Regions from separate parts of the Paenibacillus sp. B46(2026) genome, predicted to be linked through region 1. Evidence: riboswitches for the same ligand, from Rfam matches in the RefSeq annotation. Region 1 holds a riboswitch; each other region holds the start of a gene.
The links. Region 1 has a riboswitch for thiamine pyrophosphate ahead of AC1S8V_RS02365 (ABC transporter substrate-binding protein). Riboswitches for the same ligand answer to the same signal wherever they lie in the genome.
Positions count from the first base shown of each region.

Region 2: linked by a shared signal. The riboswitch ahead of AC1S8V_RS04550 (ABC transporter ATP-binding protein) and the one ahead of AC1S8V_RS02365 (ABC transporter substrate-binding protein) in region 1 are both predicted to bind thiamine pyrophosphate.
Region 3: linked by a shared signal. The riboswitch ahead of thiC (phosphomethylpyrimidine synthase ThiC) and the one ahead of AC1S8V_RS02365 (ABC transporter substrate-binding protein) in region 1 are both predicted to bind thiamine pyrophosphate.

Region 1 is NZ_CM165907.1:485,535-495,321, forward strand. Features, by position in the region: gene AC1S8V_RS02325 (heavy metal translocating P-type ATPase) at 1-152, shown strand, start outside; gene AC1S8V_RS02330 (YhgE/Pip domain-containing protein) at 424-1,584, shown strand; gene AC1S8V_RS02335 (TetR family transcriptional regulator) at 1,741-2,340, shown strand; gene nfsA (oxygen-insensitive NADPH nitroreductase) at 2,333-3,076, shown strand; gene AC1S8V_RS02345 (TatD family hydrolase) at 3,073-3,903, opposite strand; gene AC1S8V_RS02350 (ABC transporter ATP-binding protein) at 3,985-4,893, opposite strand; gene AC1S8V_RS02355 (ABC transporter permease) at 4,931-5,689, opposite strand; gene AC1S8V_RS02360 (thiamine-binding protein) at 5,689-5,979, opposite strand; gene AC1S8V_RS02365 (ABC transporter substrate-binding protein) at 6,243-7,283, opposite strand; TPP riboswitch at 7,592-7,704, opposite strand; gene AC1S8V_RS02370 (NAD-dependent epimerase/dehydratase family protein) at 7,850-8,605, opposite strand; gene AC1S8V_RS02375 (VOC family protein) at 8,622-9,008, opposite strand; gene AC1S8V_RS02380 (DUF2798 domain-containing protein) at 9,183-9,692, shown strand.
Region 2 is NZ_CM165907.1:960,182-969,968, forward strand. Features, by position in the region: gene thiD (bifunctional hydroxymethylpyrimidine kinase/phosphomethylpyrimidine kinase) at 1-767, opposite strand, end outside; gene thiM (hydroxyethylthiazole kinase) at 764-1,693, opposite strand; gene AC1S8V_RS04540 (ABC transporter substrate-binding protein) at 1,981-3,054, opposite strand; gene AC1S8V_RS04545 (ABC transporter permease) at 3,218-4,030, opposite strand; gene AC1S8V_RS04550 (ABC transporter ATP-binding protein) at 4,011-4,784, opposite strand; TPP riboswitch at 4,943-5,045, opposite strand; gene AC1S8V_RS04555 (glycoside hydrolase family 127 protein) at 5,251-7,239, shown strand; gene AC1S8V_RS04560 (DUF5695 domain-containing protein) at 7,379-9,787, shown strand, end outside.
Region 3 is NZ_CM165907.1:747,053-756,839, forward strand. Features, by position in the region: gene AC1S8V_RS03550 (alpha/beta hydrolase) at 1-689, opposite strand, end outside; gene AC1S8V_RS03555 (IclR family transcriptional regulator) at 1,049-1,792, shown strand; TPP riboswitch at 1,942-2,055, shown strand; gene thiC (phosphomethylpyrimidine synthase ThiC) at 2,480-4,264, shown strand; gene AC1S8V_RS03565 (hypothetical protein) at 4,424-5,113, opposite strand; gene AC1S8V_RS03570 (hypothetical protein) at 5,292-5,459, opposite strand; gene AC1S8V_RS03575 (zinc ribbon domain-containing protein) at 5,943-6,764, opposite strand; gene AC1S8V_RS03580 (helix-turn-helix transcriptional regulator) at 6,835-7,785, opposite strand; gene AC1S8V_RS03585 (response regulator transcription factor) at 7,870-8,565, shown strand; gene AC1S8V_RS03590 (sensor histidine kinase) at 8,558-9,646, shown strand; gene AC1S8V_RS03595 (M15 family metallopeptidase) at 9,745-9,787, shown strand, end outside.

The DNA of each region.
Region 1 (9,787 bases):
GGGCACTCGGATACAACGTTATTGGTATTCCCATTGCGGCAGTTGGCTTCTTGGCTCCATGGCTGGCAGGGGCCGCAATGGCGTTCAGCTCCGTGTCGGTTGTCCTGAATGCGCTGCGTCTGCAACGCATGAAACTGAAGAGAAATGACTGAACGATCTTTGTTTAAATCGATATCCAACGTCTCATTGTAATAGAGTGAGGATAAATAAATGCGCGGTTCGCTGCGGCGGACCGTGTTTTTTTGTTGAATGCTCTTTTGTGAAAATGGATCGATTGTATTCATGAATAAAGCTTACGTTTTCTGAATTTTTCAAAAATGAGTTGACAATATGGACATATTCACATAAAATTTAAACGATCGTTTGATTCAAACAACTGTTTAAATCAAATTAGAACTATTTGAGTAATGGAGGACACCTTTTATGTTACAGGCTTTACGTACATTGTTTAAAAAACCGCCAGTGATTGTAGGGATCGTAACAGCACTTATGTTCCAAGTGATCTTTAGCGTGATCTGGATGACCGCATATTCTGGAGTAAATGACCGTACGAAAGAATTGACGGTTGCGATTGTGAACGAGGACGGCGAAATGTCCAAAGGCATAGCAGACTCACTCGCAGGAACACTGCCTTTCCATACCGTATCCAATCTGAGTGCGGCCGAAGCGTTGGACCAGCTGAATCAGCACCAAGTACACATGGTGCTGGATATCCCGGCTGGATTTAACGAATTGCTTCAAACGGCTGGCTCAACCGCCGAGATTAAATACACCATTAATGAAGCGAACCCGGTTACGATTAAAAGCATGATGCAAGGTGTATCACAAAGTGTGACAAACACGATTAACAAACAAGCTACAGCACAAGGAGTACAGACCGTGTTGACCGCTTCAGGTGCGCCTGCGGATCAGGCAGCTGAAGTCGCTACGAACCTGGCTACCCGAGTGGAAGGAACGACAACGTCCATCAACCCGGTTAACGGGATGAATAATCAGATGGTGCCAATGATGATGGTACTGGCTTCGTATGTAGGAGCCATGATCATGGGGATGAATCTTCAGACAGCGATGGGCATGTTGTCATCTACCTATTCCCGCATGACTTTGTTTGGCGCGAGAGTAGTCATTAACGTGGGTTCTGCATTGGTCGTTTCCCTGTTGGGATCATCATTGATCGTGGCATTGGGCGGACAGATTGCACAAGGATTTGTCGCATTCTGGTTGTTCCAGGCGCTCTTCCTGTGCACGTTCATGTTCTTCTCCCAGTTCTTCCTGATCTGCTTTGGACCAGCAGGAAGTCTGTTCAACATCATCTCACTGTCCCTGCAACTGGTATCCTCCGGTGCAATGGTACCGCGTGAATTGCTGAACAGCTTCTATAGCGGCATTGGCCAGTACCTGCCTGCAACATACGCCGTTCAAGGTATTCTGAGCGTGCAGTTGGGAGGCCCAGGAGTTCAGTCTGCTGCTGGCTCCATCGTGATTGTATTGTTGGTTGCTGTTGCTTTGTCATTAGTCGTGACGTTGTTGAAAAAACAACGCATGCCAGCTATGGCTCCAAGCCCTGCTCAAGCAAACAACTAATACAGCAGATGTATACCATTGCATCATAGGATAGGACAAGCCCCCCGATGATTTTCATCGGGGGGCTTGGTGTAATATAATAGACAGATACAGTACCTGATTACAGCCCTTGAGCTGGAGCAGATGAAATGAACGGACAAGAGGGAGCGGGACGGAATGACTGAACCGGAATTGGATATCAAAACGAGGATATTGCTTGCAGCCAAGAAGCTTTTTGCACAGCAGGGGTATGACGGGACGAGTGTTCGTCAAATCTGTGATGAGGCGGGTGCGAACGTGTCACTGGTCTCATACCATTTTGGCGGCAAAGAAAAGGTGTTCGAAGCATTATTTGAACATTTTTTCCCGGATCATATGATGAACTCGCTGGCGGAAGAGTCCATGTCCTCGCCTGTGGAAGGTATCCGACGAATTATTGGTGAAGTTGTGAAGTTCACGATGACGGATCGGGAGATGAGTGATATTGTGCAGCTTGAAATTACACTGCGTACACATCGCACAGCTACCGTATTTCGTTTTCTGGACCCTGTTTGGACCCGAGTGAGGGAACTACTGCAAGAAGGAAAAGACCAGGGATTGTTCCAGATTGAGTCCGTAACTTATGCAATGCTTCAGGTCATGGGTGTAGCATTGGCGCACAACCGGGCCAAGAACTCACGATTTGGCTTTGATTATCAGGACATGAATACAGACGAGCTCGCTGAGCAGACGATTGAGTTCGTACTTCGAGGATTGGGAGTGAACAGCCATGAATGAAACCATTGAATTGATGATGAAACACCGCTCTGTACGCAAATTCAAGCCAGACCCGGTGAGTGATGAGCAGCTTACAGCCATCGTAGCGGCTGGGCAGATGGCTTCCTCTTCAAGTAGTGTGCAGGCCTATACCGTGATTGCTGTGACTGACATAGAGCAAAAAGCCAAGCTTGCTGAATTGGCAGGCAATCAGGCCTACGTCAATGAATGTCCCGTGTTTCTCGTATGGTGTGCTGACCTATATCGACTGAGTGATGCTGCGAAACGTCATCTTCCTGAAAAGGAATCGTATGCCGATTCAACAGAGAATTTCATGGTAGCCACGATTGATGCTGCACTGGCTTCTCAGAATGCCGCTCTTGCAGCAGAGTCACTAGGATTCGGAATCGTATACATCGGTGGGCTCCGCACACGGATTGAAGAAGTCGCTGAGCTGTTGGGATTGCCGGAGGGTGTATATCCGGTGTACGGCATGTGTATCGGTGTTGCAGATCAGGAAACGGGAATCCGACCACGTCTGCCACTGGATGCAGTTCTGCATCATAATCGCTATAATGCCGAGCAGAGCCTGCAAGGTGTTGAGCGTTATGATGAGACAACGACGGCGTATATGAAAGAACGGACCAATGGTGAACGAACGACTCCATGGTCCGAACTGATGGCGAAGCGCCTGACTGAGCCGACACGTTTGCAGGTGAGACCGTTCCTGGAAGGCAAAGGATTCTTGAAGCGTTAAGTTAAACCATAGAAACGCTTTGTGTTCTGATAAAAGAGACGAGCTGCCCGCTCGGTTCCCATGCCAGTGATCTCACTCCATGCCTGGATAACCTGTCTGGTCATGGCGGGGTGTGTCATTCGTCCCTGAAACGGCCCTTCGAAGGGCCAAGGTCCGTCGGTCTCGGCCATGACTTGTTCCGATGGATATTGCCGGGCGAGTTCACGAATCTCTTCTTCGTAATGAATATCTGGCGTGAAAGAGATGAAATATCCATTATCAGCCATGCGTCTAATGGTTTCGCGAGATCCCTTGAACCAGTGGAAATGGGCGCGTCGGAACTGATTTTGCTCCAGCAAATCACAGACGATATCCGCATCTTCGTATACCGCATGAAGGACAAGTGGTTTGTTGTGCTTTTTGGCGAGCTGGATGAAACGTTCAAGCAACTTGATATACCCGCTCTGATCGAAGCGCTGCCCTGCCTGCTCCGCTTCCTGACGGTTGTAATAGGGGAGGCCGACTTCTCCTATGGCTGTAGCTTGTCCAATATGCTTCTCGATCCATTGGAAGAACAGGTCCATTTCTGCAACGGACGGCAGTTCCTGTTCTGGATGGAAACCGAAGGCCGGATAGATGTTACGTGGATGTATTTTTGCAAGCTCCAGATTGGCCTGGGCAGAAGCGAGATTCATGGACACGGCAATGACTGCTTCGACCTGCTGAGACGGGAAAGATAACAGCATCTCGCGTTGTTCGTCAGGGGTATACTGATCGAAGTGAATATGAGCATCAATTAATGGTGCAAAAGCTTGAGAATGCACGAGGGTATTCCTCCTTGTGTTCATTTATATTCTAACTATGTTACGCAGAATTTCTTATGGTGGATCACCCATTAAAGGAAAATAATAACTTAAAAACCCGCGCTATTATGATAGGCGGGCTTTCTGCTGTTCTTCTCTCATCCACTGTGCAATCTGCCGTTTACGCTCCAGAAAAGCGGATTCTTCCGTAATTTCTTCTCGTCTTGGGCGATCAAAAGGAACATGTACCTCGTGCAACACGGTTGCAGGTCGGTTAGATAACACATAGACCCGATCTGCAAGCAGCAGTGCTTCTTCGATATTGTGGGTGATGAACAGCACCGAGCGGCGGTTCTTTTCCCAGATATCGAGCAGCCAGCGCTGCATGTCGCTACGTGTCAGTGCATCCAGCGCGCTGAAAGGTTCATCCAGCAGCATTAATTCCTGCGGACTGAGCAGGGCGCGCAGAAATGCAGCACGCTGCTGCATTCCGCCCGACAGCATATGAGGATAGGCTTGCTCGAATCCCGCAAGACCCACGCTGCTTAACCACTTACGAGCTTCTGCAAGTGCTTCGGCCCGAGGGGGAGCGCTTGAAGATACTTCACCAGCAAGCAGTACATTGTCTTCAATGGTGCGCCACGGGAAAAGGGCGGGCTGTTGTGGCATATAACTAATTTTGCCACGTTGGCCCGTCACATCATGACCGTTCATGAGTACTTGCCCTTCCTGAGGTTTCAGCAGACCGCCGATGATATGGAACAGGGTGCTTTTGCCACAGCCGGATGGCCCAACGATAGCGACAAACTCGCCTTGCTCCACCTTCAGGGACAGGCCGTTTAGAACCGGTAGCCTACTGCGCCGTTCGCGGAATGATGCATGAACATTAACAACGTCCAGTGCAGGTGGAACGGGAGCAGGAGCAGTATTGGCAGGTCGATCAGGGTTAGCCGGGTGAAGCCTTTCACCGTGCTTTGGCTCCATTACGCTTGCTTCTCGTCCAGGCTGGACTTGTTCGTCCTGTTGCCGATTCATATGATCATCACTTCCTAATATACAGATTACTTCTTTACTACCGCTTCTGTGGCCGCCAGCGCACGAGCAGCTTCTCCAACAGGGCAATGAGCAGGAAGAGCAGTAAGCTGAGCGCGACAATAATCATGATTGCCACGAATAAACGATCTGTGCGATAAGCCGACTTTTGCAGCATCATATAATAACCAATACCCTTGTCTGCACCAATCCATTCGGCGATGATGGCACCCATCACGCTATAGGTAGCGGCGATTTTGACACCGGAGAACACAGATGGCAGCGCATGGGGAAGCTCCAGCTTCCAGAAGATATGGCGACGTTTGGCACCAGCCATGCGCATATAGTTCATCATTGCTGCATCTGTACGGGTCAAGCCGTCCATGGCCGCCACTGCAACGGGGAAGAAACAGACCAGGATGATCGTAATCAGCTTGGGCAACAGCCCGAATCCGAACCAGATTAACAGGAGCGGCGCGAGCGCGATGGTTGGGATATTTTGACTGAGAATAAGTAAAGGATACAAGGCCGACTTGAGAAAAGGGACCAAATGCAGCACCATTGCAATCAGTAATCCAACCGCTGTGCCAGCGGCGAATCCGATCAGCGTTAACTGAATGGTTGCGGAAGCGTGCATGCCAAGCCGTTCGGTCTGGGTTGCCGCTTCGCGGGCGATGTCGGACGGTGCAGGCAGCATCCATTTCTCAATATGGAAGAGAGAGACGGCTCCCTGCCATATCGCTATAAAGAGAATAACCGCCACAAAGGGCGGCCATACACTTTTGAAATAGGCATGCATTAGCGATACTTCTCCGTCAGGGTATCCATGCTGAAGCCAGTAGGGCTATGGGCGATCTTGATCTGAGAGATGATGCTTGGGCTGCCAGCCTCCACAAGTACCTCGTGCATCTTGCGGACAACCTCCAGCAGTTCCTCCAATTCCCCCTCCATCGTGGTGTCGAGCGCGTTCACCTGATACTTAAGGCCAGATTGCTGAATAACTTCAATGGCGCGATCTACATAAGGATAAGAGTTCTCGCCATTTGGCGTTTTGGGAATAACCTGAATGCTAAGCAGTGTGCTTGCCATGAGAGATCACGGCTCCTTTCGAATGGGTGGTATAAGTCGAACATAGCGAATGTACACTTTACCACTCCGATTGCAGTACCCTCTTCCGATCGCTGTTATCCCCGGATTTCTTGATTCCATTTTTAATGGAGGAAATCCGGGGATAGCATATGCTTCCGAAGGAGCTTTCTTTCAGAAAGCTTTTAGGTGAGCGCTTCGCTTCTTCAGATGGGTTCTGCACTCTTCGTTCTTGTGTACATAAAGGTCAACTTAACAGTTAGATTTTATTGGGGTAAGAACTCGTTCGTATATGCTTTGCTCACATCGATCTGTTCATCCAGTAGTTTTTTGCTAAACATCCAGTCCGTGTAGTTCTGCCACACTTCCTGCTTTTGTTCTCCCCAACGCGGGGCGTCATCCGTGTACTTTGGACTAAGCCATTTCTGGCTTGCCACCACGAGGTCTTTATCCAGATCCGGTACGGCCTTGATCAGAATGTTCGCTGCGTCTTCGGGATGATCAATCGCATATTGATACCCTTCGGAGGTGGCCTTCAGGAATGCTTTCACCAGCTCAGGGTCGTTTTGAATCGTCTGCTCGTTCGTTACGAGGACAGGCGTGTAGTAATCCAGTGCATCTGAATAATCCTTCACATATAACATGTCGATCGGTTCCCCGCGAAGTTCGGCTTCAATGCCCGTCCAGGCGTAGAAAATCCACGCAAAATCAATATCCCGTTTCACTGCGGTGAAAAAGTCAGCGTCACCCATGTTAATATTTTTCACTTTGGATACATCGGCGCCTTTGCCTTCCATAATGGATTGCATCACGGCTTCTTCCACTGGAGAACCCCAGCCGCCATAGGTTTTGCCTTCAAAATCTTTCGGTGATTTGATATTCCGATCCGCCGGAGCAGCGAACCCGGATGTATTATGCTGAATAACTGCTGCGATGGAGACGAGTGGAACACCCTGTGTACGGGCTTGAGTAACACTCTCCTGATAACTCACGCCAAAAGGCACTTCATTGGAGGCAACCATCGTATCTGCGCCACCGGCACCTGGCTGTACAATCTCAACGTTCAGGCCTTCGGCCTTATAAAAACCTTGATCAACGGCCGCATACAGGCCTGTATGATTCGTATTTGGTGTCCAGTCGAGCACCACTTTAATATCCTTCAAGGCGGCAGTGTCACCTTCGTTGCTGCTTTCTGTATTTGTGTTGCCGTTCTGTCCTGTCGGGGCAGCTTCTTTGCCGCCACATGCGACTACAGTCACCATAAGCACGCATAAGAGCAACAATCCCATCGTTTTACGCCATTTCATCTTTGATTCTCTCCTTCGGTATGTCCGGCCGAGTGGCACGGGGTACTCCTTGGCTTCATATCCAATCATCTTGCATAAATCGACAGATTTATACCAGTTGAGATCCGGATGACGTTATTTTGAACATAAGAAAAACGTCTATCGATGTCATTCGAAGAAGCCAGACCGCGTTTAGCGGAAGTTTTTCTTGCAATATCAGGAAGGTGATGCTTCGAAGCTTATACTTTCTGATATCAACAAAAAAAGCGTCCCGTAATCCGGGACGCGTGCAGGCGTTAGAGAGGTGGCGTTCAGCCATAGGGCTGTGCCATTTCGATATACTCCGATTCCTACGCTGGCATGATCCAGATCAGGTCTAAGGGTTAGTATCTTGGTGGGATACACTCTCAGCCGGCCAATTCCGACTCCCCTGGGAAACTATGAAGTTACGGGCATTACTAGGTGTAATTATAGGCCAGCGAGTGGAACGTGTCCAGTCAGGAACTGGATAGGGACACGTATGGACTTATCAAACAGGCCGTTATACATATGTATAACAGCCTGTTTAGATGTGTTATTTTCAATAATTATCGTGGCGAATCATATAAGGAAATCTGGCTGAGTGCAAAAGCATCGGATTTCGGGTCATAGCCTACCTGTTTCTGAGTGGTTTCCAGATTCAATCGTTTAAACCGATTATTCGAGATCCCATGCAGTATGGTGAAGGGCTCCAGATTGGTAGCTGTAATTGCTTTGAACATCAAATCACACAAGTCAGCCGGACTAATATACGCGCTCATATCCCTTGCCTCCAACGCTGGTCCGTCCGATTGAAAATCATCATATGCACCTATACGTACCGCAACACTTTGTAAACCTTCGGTATACGCAAAATAGGAAGCGAGCGATTCTCCAAAACATTTGCTAACCCCGTACAAATTCCGTGGGCGTGTCGGCATGTCTGGATAGACTTGAGCATCAATGGGATACCCCTCGATCGTCTGTGCACTGCTTGCCAGAATGACTCTTCGTACACCTTGGTCCTTCGCTGCACGGAATACATTAAATGTACCTTTGATATTGATGTCCAATAACGATTCATAGAATCCGGCATACGGGGAAGGATCTCCCGCCAGATGTACAACCACATCCATGCCTTCGCAAGCATGCTGACAGGCTTCGGGATCTGTCACATCCAGTGTCATGACTTCATGGCCTGTCCCTTGATACGTATGTAGTCTGTCGATATTCAAATCCGTTAGTCGCAGGTGAAATGCTTCTGACAAGTGTTGGGACAAGTCACGTCCAATTTTCCCTGCTGCGCCGGTAATTAAAATGTTCATAAATCAACTCCAATTCTTAGCGCTGGAAGAACTCAATCCATTCTTTTTCAGGTCCATAGATGAAGAAATAGCGGTAACCGTTAGGCAGTGTAATAATCTCTCCATCAATAAATTCGGCTTCGGTGGCTTGGATGCGTTTGTACTCAGAATCAAGATCATCCACGTGGATCGCAAAATGGTGTACCGTACCTTCGGAAGGCAGCTTGTCGCTGTATCCTTGAATTAACTCAATCTCAGTCTCGTTACTTCCATTGAAGCCAAGGAAGGCGAGCTGAATGACGCCGTTGGTATGGGTTACCCGGTCTTTCAATTCAAGACCAACAATCTCCGTATAGAAACGCAGTGTGGTATCCAGATCACGCACGGCAATGCCGACGTGGTCAATGCGTTTTTGAAAACTCATAATCCAAATCCTCCTTATGTAGTGAATGCTTCTACCATTTTAAGGGATATCATAGGGCTGTACTACAGGGTTGTCAAATCCAGTTTTAATTTGGAAAAATCATAATTGTTCACAGAATGTTCACTTATGTGGGGGCATCCATGATCTCTATAATTGTCAAAGTAAACAGAGAGGATGAGAGAATTGCCAACAAGCAAGAAGGAACAAATAATTTTCGGATTAATGATGTGTACAGGAATGGTCGTAGTCATGATGTTCTTCAATCTATGGCACAGTGGGTTACTCGGCAAGATGTCCCCGCTTGAGATACTGCTTCAATTCATATTATGTTTTGTCATCGCGTTTCTGGTGGAGTCCTTCATTGTTGGCCCTGTGGCGAGAAAGATTGCTTTTTCCTTGCCCTTTGACAAGTCCAACAAGATTTTGGGTGTGCTCGCCATGTCATTTTTTATGGTGATCGGTATGGTTTTGACCATGTCCATGTATGGAATGATTTCGGCATATCTCGCGGATCAATTAAATGGGGCATCCGTACTCCGTACGTACCTTCATACAATCGCTCGTAACTTCAGCCTGGCGCTTCCATATCAGTTAATCATTCTGGGACCACTCGTACGATATGTATTCGGTAAATTCATCAAGGGCAACGGGCCTGTATTGCCTGCCGTTAACAAAAGTGTGTGATTCAGCCGGTCCCAAAGTATTTCCTGGGCAATCTTGTGCAAATGAATAAAAATTATTCTCACCTTTAATGAAAGGTGATTAGGGAGGAAAAGATA
Region 2 (9,787 bases), 470 kb from region 1:
GGCCCATGTCCGGCCCCAATCCCCAGCTCATCTTCGATGGCTGCCTGAATGAAGGCTCGCGCGGTCGTAACGGCAGCCAGAACCGATGAACCCTTAGCTAACTCTGCGGTGATGGCAGCAGAGTAAGTACATCCCGTTCCATGCGTATGGCGTGTGATCACACGAATATTCTCCAGATAATGAAAAGTCTGTCCATCGTAGAGCACATCAATAATCATGCCGCTACCCTCATCATGGCCTCCTTTGAGCAAAGCATACGTCGAGCCCATCTCTACGATCTGCTTTGTGGCTTCTTCCCGGGCGCTCAGATTCGTAATGGACATCCCGGTGAGCAGTTCTGCTTCCGGAATATTGGGTGTTGTGATCAGGGCATGAGGCAATAGCTCCGTGACAAGCGCCTGTACAGCTTCCTGCTGAAGCAGAGGAGCACCACCTTTGGCGACCATCACGGGGTCGATGACCAGATTAGACCAACGGTATTGCTGCCATTTTTCAGCGACGAGCCGAATAATCTCAGCACTATATAACATGCCGGTCTTCGCCGCAGTTGGCTGAAAGTCTTCCCCGGTCGAGTCCAGTTGTTGTTTGATACCATCGTAAGGGATGGGGAAAACGCCTTGCACACCTGTTGTATTTTGAGCAGCAATTGCAGTGATAACGGTCATGCCGTATACCCCAAGCTCCTGGAATGTTTTCAAATCAGCCTGAATTCCTGCACCGCCTCCGTTATCGGAGCCTGCAATGGTTAGCGCTTGAGCAATGCTCATACTGCACCTCCACGGATCTGACAGATCTGTGCGCGTTCTGCCAAGAGGTCGGGTGTCACTTGTGCCAGTTGATTCAACAATTCAATCTGGAAGCTGCCCGGCCCCTGATGAGCTGTCCGCTCTGCCGCCAATTCAGCTGCTACACCATAAAACGCGAGCGATTCAACAACACTGCCTAGAAGGTCGGCTTCCGATACCGCTATGGCTGTAAAAGCGCCAATCACTGAACTTAACAGACAGCCAGCACCCGTCACCTGAGTGAGCAGAGCATGTCCATTACTCGTGAGGAATGTGGATTGTCCATCGGTAATGATATCTTCTTTCCCCGTAATGACCACGACACACCCAAGTTTATGTGCTGCCCGCTCCGCAATGTCGATCCGGTCACCTTCACCTGATCCTGCATCCACACCTTTAATACTCCAACTCTCACTGATGACATTGGCGACCTCCGCCACATTGCCGCGCAGTACCGTGAGACGAAGTTCACGAACGAGCATCTGCACGGTTTCCGTGCGATAGGCGGTTGCACCTGCACCGACGGGGTCGAGCACAACAGGCACGTGATGCGCATTAGCTGATTGGCCAGCCAATCGGATCGCCTGAACGACTTTGTCATCGAGTGTACCAATGTTGAGTACCACGGCTCCTGACATCTTGGCGACATCGGCAACTTCCTCATGAGCATAGGCCATAAAAGGGGACGCACCAAGTGCAAGCAGACCATTGGCTGTAAAGGGAGCCACGACAAGGTTGGTAATGTTATGAACAAGCGGATTTTGCGTACGAACACGTTCCAGATAAGACATATAATTTCCTCCTTGTTTTGTATGTTTTCCAGAATCCTCTGACCAAAAAGCTAAAAAACGGCTGTTTATTCGGATATAACATGTCTCAGATTCCTTAGATTTCTGCAACCGCTCCAAATCCTTGAATAGGACGCCACAGATTCGTTAGCGCTCGCTGCATGCTCTGTTTCGATCAAGTTAAGGAGCGTTTCAGCTTCCAGTAGCCTTGAAGATAGGCGCTAATGTACATTACTAAATACATATCAACAAGCCACCCAAACGCATATCAAGCTACCCAGATGCACATCAAGCCACTTAGGATTGTTATAAATTCTTATCCTCAGATGCTTGCTTCAGGCCAATTCCATTTCGCAAACCTTGATGCATCTGATCTCCACGTTCTTGCTAACTTTGCTCTCCTTTACTTACTCTCCGTGCAGATTAATAAAAGCATCCTCGGCTTTCACTGATTCAGGAATCAATTCGTTTTCAACGAGCCATGCACGTACATTCTCCCACGACTCCATTTCCTGCCGACCAAACGGTTGACCTTCTTCATTCATAAGTGGCAGTAAAATAGCCAGACTTTTGGTTTCGATCTCGGCATCTAGCGGAGATGTTTCATTCTCATGAGCGAGCAGAATATTCAAGGCTTCCTCTGGGTGCTCCGTTACATATTTCTGGCCCTCCTGAATCGCTTTGACGAACCGGGTAAGTTGGTCCTTTTTCGCTTCAATGCCCGTTTCACTTGCGGTCAGGACCAATTCATAATAATCAGGCATACCATAATCGACGGGGTTAATCGATGTCATGGTATGTCCTTCTTTCTCCAGAATCAATTGCTCATGGTTAATAAAACCACCCATAATTGCATCCGCCTGTCCGGAAGCCAGCGAAGGAATCAGATCGAACCCGACGTCGACCAGATTCATGTTGTCCGGGTTGCCGCCATCGTGGCTGATCATCGTACGCACCATTGCTTCATACAGAGGAATCGAAGAATAACCGACAGTTTTTCCGTCAAGATCTTTGGGTGAACTCACGTTGCCATTTGCTTCGGTCAACAGATGCACAAGCGGGTGCCGAACAACAGCAGCAATGGAACGTACAGGAATGTTCTCGCCACGCGCGAGCAAGATTTGGGGCTGGTAGCTTAGAGCCAGATCAATTTTACCGGCAGCAACAAGTTTGAGTGAATCATTGGTATCCGCAGGCATCTGAATTTCGACATCCAGACCTTGGTCTGCAAAGTACCCTTTTTCCTGAGCAACATAGATGAAGGAGTGTACTGCATTCGGGTACCAGTCGAGCATGATGGACAGTTTATCTTTGGTGTCTGATGCTGGTTCTGTTACAGACGAGTCTGTTTGCTGTGCGTTGGTTGCCGAATCTGTTGTTGGTGTGTTTTTGCTAGTACTCGTGGTGCTGCATCCACTAACGATCAGCAACAGGCTGATAAGCATGATGGGAAGCAGGGAGTGTATACCTTTGTTATTCATAAATGAAGTTCCTCATTTCATCGTTTTGATTTGTAGAAAATGGACAGCAGCATGTTAACGGACCATGTGACAATGTACGGATTGAAGATGCTGCTTAAATTGTGCATAAGCTATGTTTTGAAGATCGTAACTCCTGTATTTACATCTAATTTCTGTCTAAGTTTTATCCAACTTTCCTTTTGCCTCCATGACGATGACGCCGTAAGCTAAACCGTTTCTCCAGCCAAGCAATCAGTGCAAACAAAACGATCCCCAGCAAGGATAACAGCACAATAGCGGCAAACATCGCATCCGTATTCATATTGCTGGACATGCGGCGGCTGAAGTAGCCGAGCCCTTTACTGCCACCGAGCCATTCGCCAATCGTTGCCCCAACCACGCAGTACACTACAGACATCTTTAGCCCCGAGAAAAAAGAAGGGAGTGCCAGCGGAACCTGGAGTTTGCGAAAAATATCCCATTTGCTGGCGCCCATGGTGAGTAGCAGTTCACGCTGCTCTGGGTCGCCTTGGCGGAGTCCATCGTAGGTACTGACCACAATGGGGAAGAACGCGATCAGGCACACCACGGCGACTTTGCTCCAAAGTGTATAGCCAAACCACAGGATGAATACAGGGGACAAGGCAATCAGCGGTATGGTCTGACTGACCACAACGAAGGGATATAAGGCCTTTTCAATCGAGCGGTTCATATGCATGCCTGTTGCTAGTGTAATTCCGGTCACTATGGACAAGCCAAAACCAACGGCAACCTCCATAAAGGTAGCCGGCAGATGTATGGTCAGCAGCAGACGACGATGCTCAACCAGTGAGCCAGCGATGGAAGTGGGTGCGGGAATGATAAAGGAAGGCACCCATCCCAGACGTACAATCGATTCCCAGATCGCCAGTAATAAGAGCATGAGCACAATAAACAAACCATATTGGAAAAACCACTTCGAGAGCCACGTCCGGACGCTAACCTTGTCGCTTCGCATGTAATTGTTCCTCCAGTTGTTGTCTCATCTGCACGAGAGCCGGTTCGTAGATCAGGTCCGAATGTCTTGGGCGTGGCAAAGGAACCGTCATTTCCCGCAGCTGCTGACCTTGCCCCCCTGGAGTTAACAGAATGATACGGTCACTTAACAGCAAGGCTTCTTCGATGTCATGTGTAATGAACAGCACGGTTTGGCACAATCCCTCCCACAGCTCCAACAACCAGCGATGCATTTCTCGTTTGGTTAAGGCATCGAGTGCACCGAAGGGTTCATCCAGCAACATGAGCTGCCCGCCTGTAAGCAAGGTACGAAGCAGTGCGACCCGCTGCCGCATGCCGCCGGATAACTTATCCGGATAGGCCTGTTCATAACCCGACAGGCCGAACCTTGCTAATCCAGCTATGATGTCGGCCCGTAACTTGTCCTTGTCTTGTCGGCCTGGTGCCAACTCGGCAGGCAGCATGCAGTTCTCCATGACGGTTCGCCAGGATAACAGCAGATCTTTCTGCGGCATATAGGCGACTCGTCCGAGCCGTTGTCCTTGCGGTACATCGGCAATGTCGATGGTACCGACGGTTGGCTCAAGCAAGCCTGCGAGCAGCTTGAAGAGAGTGCTTTTACCTGATCCGCTGGAGCCGATGAGCGAGACAAATTCTCCTTTTTGTACCTGAAGCGACACATTGGCGAGCACGGGGGAATCCTTTTTTTCGGGAAAAGCGAAGCTTACGTTGTGAATGGTTACATGGTTGGTCATCTGATCCTCACCCCCTTGATGTCAGACTGCAGGAATAACAACGGCATCTTGTACTCTGCAAAAGAAACAAAAAAGACCCACCCATTTCCGGAGAAATGAGTGGGTCTGTAAGTTAAATTCGCAATTTATCTTCACATACATGAAAAAATTCTGCTTACTAAAAGGCCGCTCCACTTCCCTCCGCTGGTATGATCCAGATCAGGTTCAAAGGGTCCGAATAGTCATATTCGTCTCAGCCGCAGGGCTCCCCTAGTGCAAAAGTTCAAGATATGCAGTTGTGTGTTCAGCATATATCACTCGAACATGAACTGTAAAGAGGCAGCATGATTGAATTCACGAGATGAACTTGGAGTCAGATCCGAGGAGTGAGGTTGTAATCATACAAATTTCAGTTGGAAATGATGATTTCATCGACCTGTAATGATTTGTAAAATGAGGATATTGAATAGAACAAGGAGAGGTTCCGATGAGAAATAAAATAAAAGATCCATTCTGGTCCCATTATGTTGATCTGGTGCGGACCGTGGTTGTCCCCTATCAATGGGAGGCACTGAATGATCGCATCGAGGGGGCTGAACCCAGCCGGGCCATCCGTAATTTCCGCATTGCTGCGGGTGAAGAAGAAGGAGAGCACTACGGCATGGTCTTTCAGGACAGTGATGTAGCCAAGTGGATCGAAGCTGCGTCATACCTGCTTGCAGCCGAACCAGATCCGGAACTGGAACGCATTGTGGATAGGGTCATCGAGACCATTGCTCATGCTCAACAAGCCGATGGATACTTGAATACCTACTTCACACTAAAAGAACCTGGAGCACGCTGGACGAATCTGGCGGAATGCCACGAACTGTACTGTGCAGGTCATATGATTGAAGCGGGTGTTGCTTATTATGAGGCAACGGGTAAACGTAATCTGCTGGATGTGGTCATTCGTCTGGCCGATCATATTGGGACGATATTCGGTACAGAACCGGGACAATTGCCTGGTTATGATGGACATCAGGAGATTGAACTGGCCCTATTCAAGCTGTATCAGACCACTGGGAAAGAGGCCTATCTGAATTTGAGCCGTTATTTTCTGGAGCAGCGGGGAACCCGTCCACACTATTTTGTGGAGGAATGGGAGAAGCGTGGGCGTAGTGTACATTTTGGAGAGCTGGATATGGTTCACCGTCATAGCTACTCCCAGTCTCACCTTCCGATTCGAGCGCAGGATACAGCCGAAGGCCATGCGGTTCGCTTGGTGTATATGTGTGCTGCAGTGGCTGATGTAGCGGCAGAGATGGGAGATGAGTCGCTGAAAGAAGCATGTGAGCGATTATGGAACAATACGGTCAACAAGAGAATGTACATTACGGGAAGCATCGGTTCATCTGCAAAAGAGGAAGCATTCACAGGGGATTACGACCTGCCGGGAGATACCGCATATGCAGAGACTTGTGCGTCGATTGGATTGATTTTCTGGGCAAAACGCATGTTTCAGATCAAGCCGGACAGCAAGTATACGGACGTATTGGAGCGAGCGTTGTACAATACCGTAATTAGCGGCATGTCACTGGATGGACAACGCTTCTTCTATGTGAATCCGCTCGAAGCCGATCCGGAGCTACACAAGGTCAATCCCAATTATGCGCATGTGCGGACACGTCGGCAGGGATGGTTCGGTTGCGCTTGCTGTCCACCCAATATTGCACGATTACTGGCTTCATTGGATCAATATGTGTATACCACCGATGAGGCTGCATCCACACTGTATGTGCAATTGTATATCGGTGGCGAAGCGGCGTTTACATTGAATGGTACGGACTTTTCCGTCAACATGAACTCGACCTATACCTCCAACGGCGAAGCGGTCATCCGGATCGAGTCTGTTTCCGGTGAGGAGACAGGATTCACAATGGCATTAAGAAAACCGGATTGGTGTGTATCTCCGCAGTTGTGGATTAACGGAGAAAAGGCAGATATAGACGAAACCATAATTGAATGCGGTTACATGAAAGTGCAACGATGCTGGCAAGCCGGAGATGAGATCAGGTTACGTTTTCCCATGGAGGTGTTACGCATGAGAGGGCATGACCACATCAGGGATACGTTTGGTAAAGTGGCCACTCAGCGCGGGCCCTTCATGTATTGTCTTGAAGAAACGGATAACGGTGCAGGATTATATCGTATTGAATTACCGGCATCAGCGAAATTTGAGGTGAACCATGGGGGAGGGAATCTGTTGGGTGTTCCCGATCTTACCATAGAGGCAAGGCGACTCGTCTCCCATGAGGGTGGTGCAGTTCAACTATATCGCAGTGATGTGAAACGGGACGTTCAAGCCGTGACGCTGCGATTCGTTCCCTATTTTACATGGGCGAATCGGGAAGAGGGCGAGATGAGTGTCTGGGTTCGAGAGAGGGACGGGGAGGGTCAACAACAACATGGAAAGGAGGTGATTCACGGGGACTGAAGCAGGCTTGGAATCGGTTGTTGTGGACTCCTTGTTCAGATAAGACGGAAGAATGAAGAACGGCTATAAGTCGTGTACCAGCCTATGAACGTTAACGATGAATCCATAAGAGGAGGCCAAGTTCATGAGGTTAAAAATGATGTTGAGCGCAGTGCTATCCCTGGCGGCTGCGCTTGTATTTGCTACGGATCAAACGTATGCCCACGAGTTGTCCACTGACAAGCTCATTCTCCAGACGGGAAGTCATGGCGAAATCTCTTCCATTAAGATCAAGGGCGATGCTTTTCCGACGGAATACGTTATGAATGCAACCGTTGCGCCAGAACAAAATACAGCAGACCACCAGTGGCTCGGTGAACTAATGTTCACGTACCGACTGAATGGTGGGGCGTGGACCAAAGCCTGGACCAATCTGTCAGCAGATGGGCGGACTATCACGAATTCCGGCAATCAGGTGACGGTGACATATGCCAATGCATCCAATGCCCAGGGTATCCGCAATTTCAAAGTGATCGAGACCTACACCACCCAGACAGATGGCTCCATTCTGTGGAAGATTGAAGTGCAGAATACGAGCGGCCAGAAGCTTGAGATTGGTGATTTGGGTCTGCCCTTGCCATTCAATGAACAGTGGACCTACGGGGATGCGATCTATGAGACACGAGTCGTTACACACTCGTTTGTTGGCAACAACAGCTCCTATATTACAGCCAGCCGTCCAAGCGGCATTGGTTCTTATCTGATGCTGATTCCGGATGCAACGACAGGAGCCGGATTCGAGTATCAGGATCGGTGGCGTAATGAAGAACATCCGGGTAGCAAGTGGGCCTGGAATCCGGCAAATGAAGGCAAATGGATTGAAGGACTGAACGTCTTCTATATCCATTCCAACGTGATCAAATCCACCAACCGGGGATATCTGCCGAATACAAGCCTGGTTCTGGAAGCAGGCCAGTCGAAGACGTACGGATTCAAGTTTCTGGCTGTTGCGGACGAACATGCAGCGAAGAATGCACTATATAACGCGGGACTTATTGATGTAACCGTAGTTCCTGGCATGATCGTGCCGACCAACCAGAAAGCAAAGGTGGATCTGCGTACATCCAAGACCATCACCAAAGTGCAATATGCGAATGGAACGGTTGTACCATTAAAGGAAAGCAAGCCTGGCGATCATAAAATCTATGAATTGCAGTTCAGCCAGCTGGGGCCCAATAACGTGACTGTGGAGTATGATGGCGGCAAAAAAACGGTGCTGCAATTCTATGCTATTGATCCAGTCGACAAAGCGTTGCAGGATCATTCGACCTTTATGGTGGATAAAACCCAGTGGAACCTGCCGGGGGATATCCGGGACAAAGTGTTTGATGACTGGATGATGAATACCAAGTCCAAACGTAATGTGTTCAACGGCTACTGGGGTTGGGGCGATGACTGGGGACTGACGCATGGACAGTTTCTGGCTGAAAAGAACACGCTGACACCCGTTGCCCGGGAAATTCGGGCCGTGGATGATTACCTGGAGACATCGATCTGGACCAATCTGATGAATGGACATCATGAAGATTATCTAATCCACGATTTTCTGATGCCAGAGCCGAATACAACACCAACCTACCGTGGATATGCTTATCCACATGTGTATAACACCTATTTCAGCATGTATAAAATTGCGGATTTATACCCTGATCTCGTTACTTACAAGCATGACAAAGAAACCTATCTGCTGCGCGCTTATAACATTTTCAAAGCCCTCTACGAGGGGCCTGTCGCCTACAACTGGAATACCGGGCTGATGGGAGAATTGACAACTCCGGATATCATTCAGGCTTTGAAAAAAGAGGGCTATGACACAGAGGCCAACGATATCATCACGAAAATGCGAACGAAATACGGGAATTTCAAGAATACAACTTATCCTTATGGCTCGGAATACAGCTATGACAATACGGGCGAGGAAGCCGTATACACGCTGGCGAAGTTGCATTCCGATCAAGTAACAGAGCAGAGTAGAGCATTGGAGATTATGGGCAAAATCAATCTCAAGACCCGTGCTTCCCGTGGACATATGCCAGTGTGGTATTACTACACGGACCCGGTAACGATTACCGGGGAGAATTGGTTTAACTTCCAGTACACGACCTCTCTGGCCGGATACGCCATGGATGACTGGATTCGGTTCCATGAAGGCACCAAGCGGGAAGAACAACAGCGCTTGTCCTATGCCGCGAAGATCGCCAACGTAGGCGCCATTAACTCGGGACAGATTAGTGCTGATCCGGACAATTTTGGTGCAGCTTCCTGGACGTATCAGGCGGAGAAAGGTAACTATGGGACAAATGGAACGGGCGGTGGCGCCAATGTACCACTATTGAATGGTTGGCGCGGGATGACAGGGGAAGCAGATCTTGGCCTGTTCGGTGCATTGCAGACATTGAGTGCAGATATTGCGGTGGACCCGATCTTTGGACTGACAGGGTACGGTGCAGATGTCACACTTACGAATGGACAATATAATATCACTCCACTGGATGGATTGTATAAGAGA
Region 3 (9,787 bases), 260 kb from region 1:
CGCGGCAGATCAATCTGGTTATGAATGTTGTGGTACAGCGTATCCGGCTCAAGCAGGAACGTACTGTCCAGAATCATCGCATCCACTTCCTGTGTAATCAGTCCGGTTTGAAGCGCCGTACCGGCACCCATGGAGAAGCCCCAGACAACCAGTTCCTGCGCACCGCGCTGTTTGGCAAACTGGATGGCACCGAGCAACTGTTGTGACTCGGCTTTGCCACCTGTGGCTACGGCTTTGTTTACTTGGGAGGCAAAACCGTAATCGAACATCACCACGTTGAACCCGAGTTGATGGGCATAGTGGGCCAGATCGTACATAGGTACCCATGTTTCTTCGCGGTTGGCACCATAGCCATGACTGAAGATAATCGTTTTGCTTGCAGTATTGTCAGCAGGAATATACCATCCCTGCATCGTCCGACTGCCATCTGCTGCCGGGAACGTGATATCTTCGTACTTCATGTTCTTGGCCTGCATCGGATTGGAGAAGACAGGCGCTACGGTTGGATTGGATAATACCCATGCGATATAACCATGCAGTGCAATAAAACAAAACAGTAGGAAAAATACAACGGAGAGCAGCAACGCTACGATAATATGTTTGAACCGAATCAGCCTGGGTGATAGCGAAGAGGGCAGATCGGACACTTTTGTTTGCAGCGGGGCTTCGCTCTGGGATGTTGGATACATGAATGCCCCTCCTTTGAAGTTCGGTTGAAGATAACAACGACATGAAAAGAGAATTGCGTCTATTTCAGAGCCTGCTTCAGAGCGATATCTTAAAGTAATATATCTTTATCGTATGTTCCAATATAGCCAAAGTCAATTGATTGAGGGCATTTGTTACGCAATTGTTATATAGTTCTTAAGATATATGGGTAACATTACCTTAGTGTGTAAATTACAGGGGATTAAGTCTTATAAAAAGGAAAAATTTACACTTTTGCCTATTCTGATTTTGGCTCTTTTTGGTTTACAGATGAGACCGTTTCTCATATAATTTATGTAACCAAGTTTCATGTGATGAAACATGAGGAGGGCATTATGCCATGGAAGATCGCAAGTTAACCGTCCGGGCTGTAGAACGGGCGCTGGATATATTATTATGTTTTACCACACGCAGTGATCTGGGACTCACCGAGATTGCCAGCCAGATTGGCCTGCACAAAAGCACAGTGCATCGCTTGATGGCTACGCTGGAGGATCGAGGGTTTGTCATCCGGGATGCGGCAACAGAGAAATACCGACTTGGCATCCGAATCTGGGAGCTGTCGGCTCATATGTCCCGCAGTGATGATCCGGCGATTCTGCTGCTGCCGGCGATGGAGCGACTGAGAGACCGGTTGGGAGAGACCGTGAGTCTGTATTTGCGTGATGGCAGTGAACGGATTCGGATTCAGGCTGTGCAAAGTGATCAGGCGATTCGCCGTGTTGCTCCCGTCGGCGTTAGGCTCCCGCTCTCTGTGGGTGCGTCCAGCAAAGTCTTGATGGCGTTTGCCACCGACGAGGATCGTGAAGAACTGATGAACGGGCCGGAATGGCCGGTGTTTATTGATCCAGCGGTGTATTTGGCGCAGATGGGAGACATCCGGGATAACGGATATGCCACGAGTTATGAGGAACGTGAGCCGGGGGCTGCCGCCGTATCAGTACCGATTATGGATCGCAGAGGCAATATTGCAGCTGCCCTCTCGGTTTCAGGGCCTGTCAGTCGACTCTCGCAGGAGACATTGCATGAATACGCACCTGTGTTGAAGGATGCTGCTACGCAAATGGGGCTCATGTTATCCTGATGTTGCTGTAAGGTTTTTCTCCAATTGAGTTGGTGTTCTGGAATAATAAAGGTTGTTTTTATGTTCCGGTTGCGCTACTCTGTAATGGACGGCCCAGCGGGGCCAGCTTCATTGAATATGAACGGCGGCTTATGTATGCCGCAACTTGTTAACGTTACTGGGGGAGTCCGAATTGTCCGGACTGAGACGGAATCGCATGAGATTCCGGACCCTTTGCACCTGATCTGGATCATACCAGCGTAGGGAAGTAATCGGCGATATGACCACAACCACCACATGTGTGACTCTTGCAGGACTCCGTTATGGAGCTGCATAAGGAGCATTATTGGTGATGGACATTAAAGTCGGTTCCTTCGGGGACCGGCTTTTTTTTATATACAGTGAACGGGCGATATAACACACACTCCATGGACTGCTTTTTCAATAACCTGCGAAAGTGGGCTTGGATGATGAGAGAGAAGTCACCATAGATCCATGATCTGTGGCAGCCTTCAGTCTGTTGTTACCTGTACATGAATGATGTCTCCTCTGGTCTGGTATAGGATCGCTCTTTCTTCTCTGCACTCTGCATGATTTGGGACAGGTACGTAAGCGAGCTAATGATGATGTGAACCCAAAACCAAGCGAACAAACACTGAGGAGGAGACAAGCGACATGAGTACAGGAAATCAAACGGGACAACAAGCGATGGAACAGGAACATAACGGTCAGCAGGTGGAAAAGGAAACAGGAGCGGCCGGAAGGGTTCAGCCCTTTCCGGGCAGCCGCAAAGTCTACATTCAGGGCTCACGGCCGGACATTGCTGTACCGGAGCGTGAGATAGCCCTTCATGACACGAATACTCCCCAAGGGGTGGAGCATAACGAACCGCTGCGTGTCTACGATACGAGCGGCCCCATGACCGATCCCGCATTTCATGCGGATATCCGTGCAGGTCTACCAGCCCTGCGCACCCGTTGGATCACAGAGCGTGGCGATGTCGAGGCTTACCAAGGTCGTGCAATTAAACCGGAAGATAACGGACTGAAACCCGGAGGAAAGAGAGCAGGAGCCGAGGAGTACCCTGGATTACGCGGTAAACCGCTGCGGGCACAGCCAGGACGCTGTGTGACCCAGATGCATTATGCGAGACAGGGAGTGATTACGGCAGAGATGGAGTTTGCCGCCATTCGTGAAGGTGTGGAGCCTGAATTTGTGCGTCAGGAGCTGGCGAGTGGAAGGGCCATTCTGCCGTCTAACATCAATCACCCGGAGAGTGAGCCGATGTTGATCGGTCGTCATTTTCATGTGAAGATCAATGCCAACATCGGCAACTCTGCTGTATCTTCTTCCATCGAGGAAGAGGTGGAGAAGATGACCTGGGCGGTACGCTGGGGATCGGATACTGTGATGGATCTGTCCACAGGCAAAAACATTCATACCACCCGGGAATGGATCATCCGCAATTCGCCTGTTCCAATCGGTACGGTGCCGCTGTATCAGGCGCTGGAGAAGGTGAACGGCGAAGCGGAAGCGCTGACCTGGGAGATATACCGTGACACGCTTATTGAGCAGGCAGAGCAGGGCGTGGACTACTTTACGATTCATGCAGGCGTGCTGCTGCGTTATATCCCGATGACGGCCAAGCGGATGACAGGCATTGTGTCTCGCGGTGGGTCCATTATGGCAGCATGGTGCCTTGCGCATCATCGGGAGAATTTTTTGTACACTCATTTTGAAGAAATCTGCGAGATTATGAAAAGGTATGATGTGGCGTTCTCGCTGGGAGATGGACTCCGTCCAGGCAGCATCTACGATGCCAACGATGAAGCACAGATGGCGGAACTGGCGACGCTTGGAGAACTGACGCAGATTGCGTGGAAGCACGATGTACAGGTGATGATTGAAGGCCCGGGTCACGTGCCGATGCACAAGATCAAGGAGAACGTGGATCTGCAGATGGAGATCTGTCAGGAAGCACCGTTCTATACGCTGGGGCCGCTGACGACCGACATCGCGCCGGGATACGATCACATCACGTCCGCCATTGGGGCGGCCATGATTGGTTGGTTCGGCACGTCCATGCTCTGTTATGTTACGCCGAAAGAGCATTTGGGCCTGCCCAACAAGGATGATGTGCGGGAAGGGGTTATCGCTTACAAGATCGCAGCCCATGCCGCTGATCTGGCAAAAGGCCATCCGCGTGCTCAGCGCCGTGATGACGCCCTGTCCAAAGCGCGTTTTGAGTTCCGCTGGCGGGACCAGTTCAACCTGTCGCTGGACCCGGAACGGGCACTGTCCTACCATGATGAGACACTTCCGGCAGAAGGGGCCAAGGAAGCTCATTTCTGCTCCATGTGCGGACCGAAGTTCTGTAGCATGCGCATCACGCAGGACATCCGTGCCTTTGCGGCGGACAAAGGATTGTCCGAGAATGAGGCTGTAGCTGCGGGCATGCAGGAAAAGGCCGAGGAATATCGGACACGCTCCTAGACGCTGGTAAAGCGTAAGCTGGGCAGTCTGACATATAGATAAAGCCGTTTCTCTCTGTCATTGCAGAGAAGAACGGCTTTTTTGTTCCATGACATGATTTTATTTTAAACCAACAATATAGAGGAAACGCATATTAGTGGTGTTAGTTAATAGGCGAGTTCATCGAAGAACTAATCCCAAATTCTTTTCCAAATACGTCGCAAGCAATGCCAACGGGCTATGGATCTCAATGCCTGTGTCTGTTGAAACCTGTGCAGCTGCAGGAGCCATGGAGAGCTGGGCTGCGACTACCCTTTTACCGGGATGCTGCTCAGCAATCTGTTGTAATCCTTCACGTACTGCTTCGTGATACCCATGCTTATCTCCGCGCATAATCAAATCGAATGTCCCCGGAATGCACACCGCTTCCGTCTGAGGTGTCTGGGAAACGTGTAGTTGTCCATTCTCATTCTCTTGCTGTAACGCCTGATTCACCCGTGCCATCGTTCCTTCAATGGTTGCGGGGTTGGTGAAGGCTACGATGTATTCTTCCGGTATTTGCCGCATCTTCTGCAATAATGGATCATCTATGCCGATCACAGGCACAGGAATATGTTTGGCTTCCTGCTCCAGTACGGTCGCAAACAGGGTACAGGTGACCAGAATGGCATCTGCATGACACTCAGCGATCCAGTGGAGCGTCTGAGCTACTTTATCGCGTATAACTACATTGGAAAAGTCAGCGTCATGTTTAAGGCGATCCAGACCTGGATCGACGTAATGGACCAATTCAACTTCATAAGGAGCAAGCGTCTCTTCAATTAAAGCGATGTTGGAATAGTGTGCGTGAAAACAACCAATGGTGATCATAAGTTAAGTCCCCTTTTGCAGTTCATATATGTTATCGATCTCCTAAGTATTCTAATTATTATAGAAACATGACGGAGGACTGTACAGTTGTTTGTTGCTCAACGCCAATAACCGCCCTTCCGCCAAGCTGCGGAAAGACGGTTGATAACCTGACTCGACTAGGGTCTGGTATCCATTTTTATCTAAGGGAAGGAGAAGCATTTTTCTTCGCCATTTTTTGCTGCAGAATTTCATGAAAGGATAGGCCTTGAGTGTTCTCATTCTCCTTTTTGGGAGCAGTGGTCGCCGTGTTGCGCGGATATTGGTGGTGGTACGGGATCATTTGCTGAATAGGCATGCGGATCATCTTGGTTCCTCCTTTAATGCATGTTGAATATGCAATTAATATGATGTAATACAGGTTATGTATTTCGACTGTTTATGTTTCCTGATGCACCTATAGGTACATATGACTTGTTAGACGAAATGATAAGTTTAAGGCACAATTCCAATTGGGTTGTAGTGATTTTACCCCGTATTGAGAAGATGTAAACGGTTTTAGGAAAATTCAGGAGTAAAGAACCTGATATGAACGGTTTGATATGGGAGGATAGAATCGGTTGTTAAGTGAATAGTCCCAATTTCATGAAAGTCAATGGTACCTGCATATGAGGCATATTATCTGGTTGAATGATGCAAAGCATGCTAACTAACTTGGTACCATAGTCGGGTTGCTCAGGTGGTTATGTAGTTCCGGATATGACAAAAAACTGCCGAGCAAACTCGGCAGCTGATGTGATATAAGGATGCGAATTAACTTTGATTCTGTCTGAGATGTATATCGTACTCTTTATCTACTTTGTCGAACAGCGATGTATATATCCACTTGTACACTTTCGGGATTCAGGCTGCGTTCATCATACAATTCGAAATCTCCTGTGAAGGTCCGGTCACTTTGCTTGTCCCATGCCCACACGGCTCCCCATGCTTCGCCGACAACCTCAGCCATGGGTCCTTTTCTGGAAGTGAATACCGCGTAAGTTGCGGGAGGGAGCAGAAGGTCATCCAATCCTTCAGGTAATGATTCTTCCGAACTGATCTCATGCCCTACCAGTATGGTGTACTCTCCGGTTATGCCATCGGTGTAATCCGTGTAACAGCCATAGCGAGCAGCTTCGGGTGCAGGGAGGTGCTCTGAGGCAAAATAATTGTTCCAGAGTCCCTGAATACAGCCTTTGCCACTCATCTCAATGGCATTGGTTGTACGGGCGGATACGCCAGCAAGACGCTTGCCTGGGAGCGTGACATAACGAACGGGCTGGGCAGAGTACAGTTTATCTGCTGTTACCTGACCAGGATGAGTAGCAGCAGCTGAGTTCCCCGCTAGGAATTCCGCATGTTGATCAGCCGCAGTAGTACGCCATCGTTTCAAAAAGGGCAGCTGGTTACGCAGCATCGAACGAGCGGATTCCTCGTCCATGCCCTCCTCCTTCAGAATGGTAGTGCACATCTCGGTCATGCCTTCCAGTGAAATACCAGGCTGTTCGAACGTGCCTTCCTTGTAACAATAGATACAGTATTCACGAGTCGTGCTTCCATCTGCTTCGGTGCCGAATTGAGCAGGGGTTGTCAGCGGCATTCCGCAGCTTTGACATACAGTGACGTTCATCATTAATTCCTCCTTGTATATGTACAGATTGAATATATCTGAAGTATACGGGGAGGAACTGGACAGCTGTCTGTCAGGTTTGAGTTTGAGGCATATAATTTTGTACAATTTGCTCGGCAATGCGGCAGATCTCTTCCCGAATATGCTGAGGTTCCAATACTTCAACGTCCGCGCCGAAGCCCAGAATGAACCCGTATAACCAGGCATCCTCGGGAAAAGCAACCTGGCTGATGTAATACCCATTCCCATCAGGAATGACGTTCTCGATCCCAAACCATTCTTCCGCAATATGACGGACGCGAGCATGGAATTTCAAGGTTAACCCAGCCTGATTGTCCGGACGGCTCCATTCCTGTTGCCAAGGTCTGTCCTGTGGGTTAATAACTTTACGCTCGAAGCGCTCATCAGCAAGCGTGACATCCTGCATTCGCACGAGCTTGAACATGCGAAATTGATTCCGCTCGTGACAAAAAGCATACAGGTACCAGGAATGCTTCTTGAGTACGATGGTATGAGGGTCGGCAGTTCGGTGAGTTTGGATACCTTCCGCACTGCAGTAGGTAAAGGTTACGGGTCGTAATTGATCCATACCCTGTTCGATAAGCTCAAGCTTGATTTTCAGCGCTTCGGGATGCGTCCAGGTTGAATAATCCACGATGAAACGATTGGTATTGGCCTGAAAATCGTCATTTTTGGATTCAGGTACAATGCTGCTGAGTTTTTCGACTAGAAGCTCACGCGCCGCATTAGCATGAGAGGTTGACACGCTACGCAGTGCAGTGACGATAGAAGCAAGGTCCTTGTCAGTTAACACGTTTCGATCCAGACGGTAGCCCTCTGCCAAACCTATCCCGCCGCTCGCCCCCTGATACGTCACCACAGGGATACCTGCTTGACCCAATGTATCGATGTCCCGATAGATGGTCCGGATCGATACTTCGAACATATCTGCCAAGTCTTTGGCTTGTACTCGCCCACGATTGATGAGCAGTACCACGATGGCTAATAAACGCTCCAGTTTCATATCTATGGATTCCTTTCATTGGTTTATCTGTTGCATTCAAATATGTTATATTGTTGAGCATCACACATAGGAGTGGAATAAGCAATGAAGCGAATTACGATTCTGATCGCAGACGATGAAGTTGAGATCGCTGACCTGGTTGCATTGCATTTAGAAAAAGAAGGATACCACACCGTTCAGGCCTTTGATGGGAAAGCGGCGGTTCAAGCCGTTCAGACCCAAGCGATAGATTTGGCGATTCTGGACATTATGATGCCTGGTATGGATGGGTACGAGGTCACCCGGAAAATTCGGGAGCAACATCATTTACCGATCATTTTCCTGAGTGCCAGAACGTCGGATATGGACAAAATTACGGGACTTGTGATGGGCGCGGACGATTATATGACCAAACCGTTCAATCCAATGGAGCTTGTTGCCCGGGTTAACTCCCAGTTGCGCCGTTCGCTGCAATTCAGTCAGTCTGCGCCTGCTCAGCGCTCCATTCTGGAGAAGGGCGGACTCATCATCACGCCAGATCAACATCGCGTTACACTCTACGGCAAACCAGTGGAACTAACACCGAAGGAATTCGACATTCTGTATCTGCTCGCGAGCCACCCCAAACAGGTGTTCAGTGCAGAAAGTATTTTTGAACAGGTATGGGGAGAAGCCTATTACGAGAGCGGGAATACCGTGATGGTCCATATTCGGACCCTGCGCAAAAAGCTGGGAGAAGATGTGAACAAGAACAAGTTTATCAAAACCATTTGGGGTGTGGGGTACACGTTTAATGACTAAACGAAGAAGTTTTCGCACAACCATGATTATGTTATTAGGGTTAAGCATGCTTGCCTCTGGCGCAATCACTTATGGGATTTACAAGCTTTTACAAGCCTATTATTCGGGTGTCCGGGCAGAAGATCAGCTCGCTGAATATCGTCATTTTATGAAAAGTATCGGGGATATCTATTTCTTCCTGATCTTATTTATCCCGCTCGCCATTCTATTCTTCTTCTGGTTTACCAAGCCCTACGCGACGTATTTCAAGGACATTTCTACAGGGATCAGGCATTTGGCTAATGGTGACTTTCAGCATCGTGTGCAGATCTCCTCGAAGGACGAGTTAGGTACGATTGCGGAGGATGTAAACTTGGCAAGTGAGAAGCTAAAGGAAGCGGTCGAACGAGGGGATTTTGCTGAAAATAGTAAGGACCAGCTTGTTGTCAATCTGGCGCATGACCTGCGAACACCGCTGACCTCTGTGCTTGGATATTTGGATCTGCTCATGAAGGATGATCAGCTGACGGAGGAACAGGTCAGGCACTTTACGTCGATTGCATTCACCAAATCACAGCGTCTGGAGAAGCTGATTGATGATTTGTTCGAAATTACCCGCATGAATTATGGCATGCTGCCTATAAACAAGACACCGCTGGATCTTAGTGAACTGCTAAAACAGATGAACGAAGAACTCTATCCTGTATTTGAAAAGAATCATCTGACCACCCGATTAAAAATAGACACTGAACTTACCATCTCCGGTGATGGTGAGTTGCTGGCTCGTGTGTTCGAGAATCTGCTGATTAACGCTGCGCGGCACGGCAAGGATGGCATGTATGTGGATATTAACGGATATCGTGATGCAGATCAGGTTATCATTCAGGTGATTAACTATGGTGGACATATTCGTCCGGAGGAATTGCCGCATATCTTCGATATGTATTACACCGGAGATCGTGCCAGAACCCCTCAGGAGGGTGGGACAGGCCTCGGCCTATTTATCGCTCGCAATATTGTAGAGCAGCATGACGGTACGATTTCGGCTCAGAGCGACGTGGTACGGACGTTATTCGAAGTTCGTTTGCCCGTCTTCCAATAAGGTTGACGTCAAATTTAAGAAAAACTTTAAAATTGCCCTGCTTTTTCTTTAACTTGTGTTGTCTATCCTTGATGTATGAGGTAAAAGGAGGAACAAGCATGAAAAAGTGGGGCTTTTTGATATGCATCATTTTGATCGGAT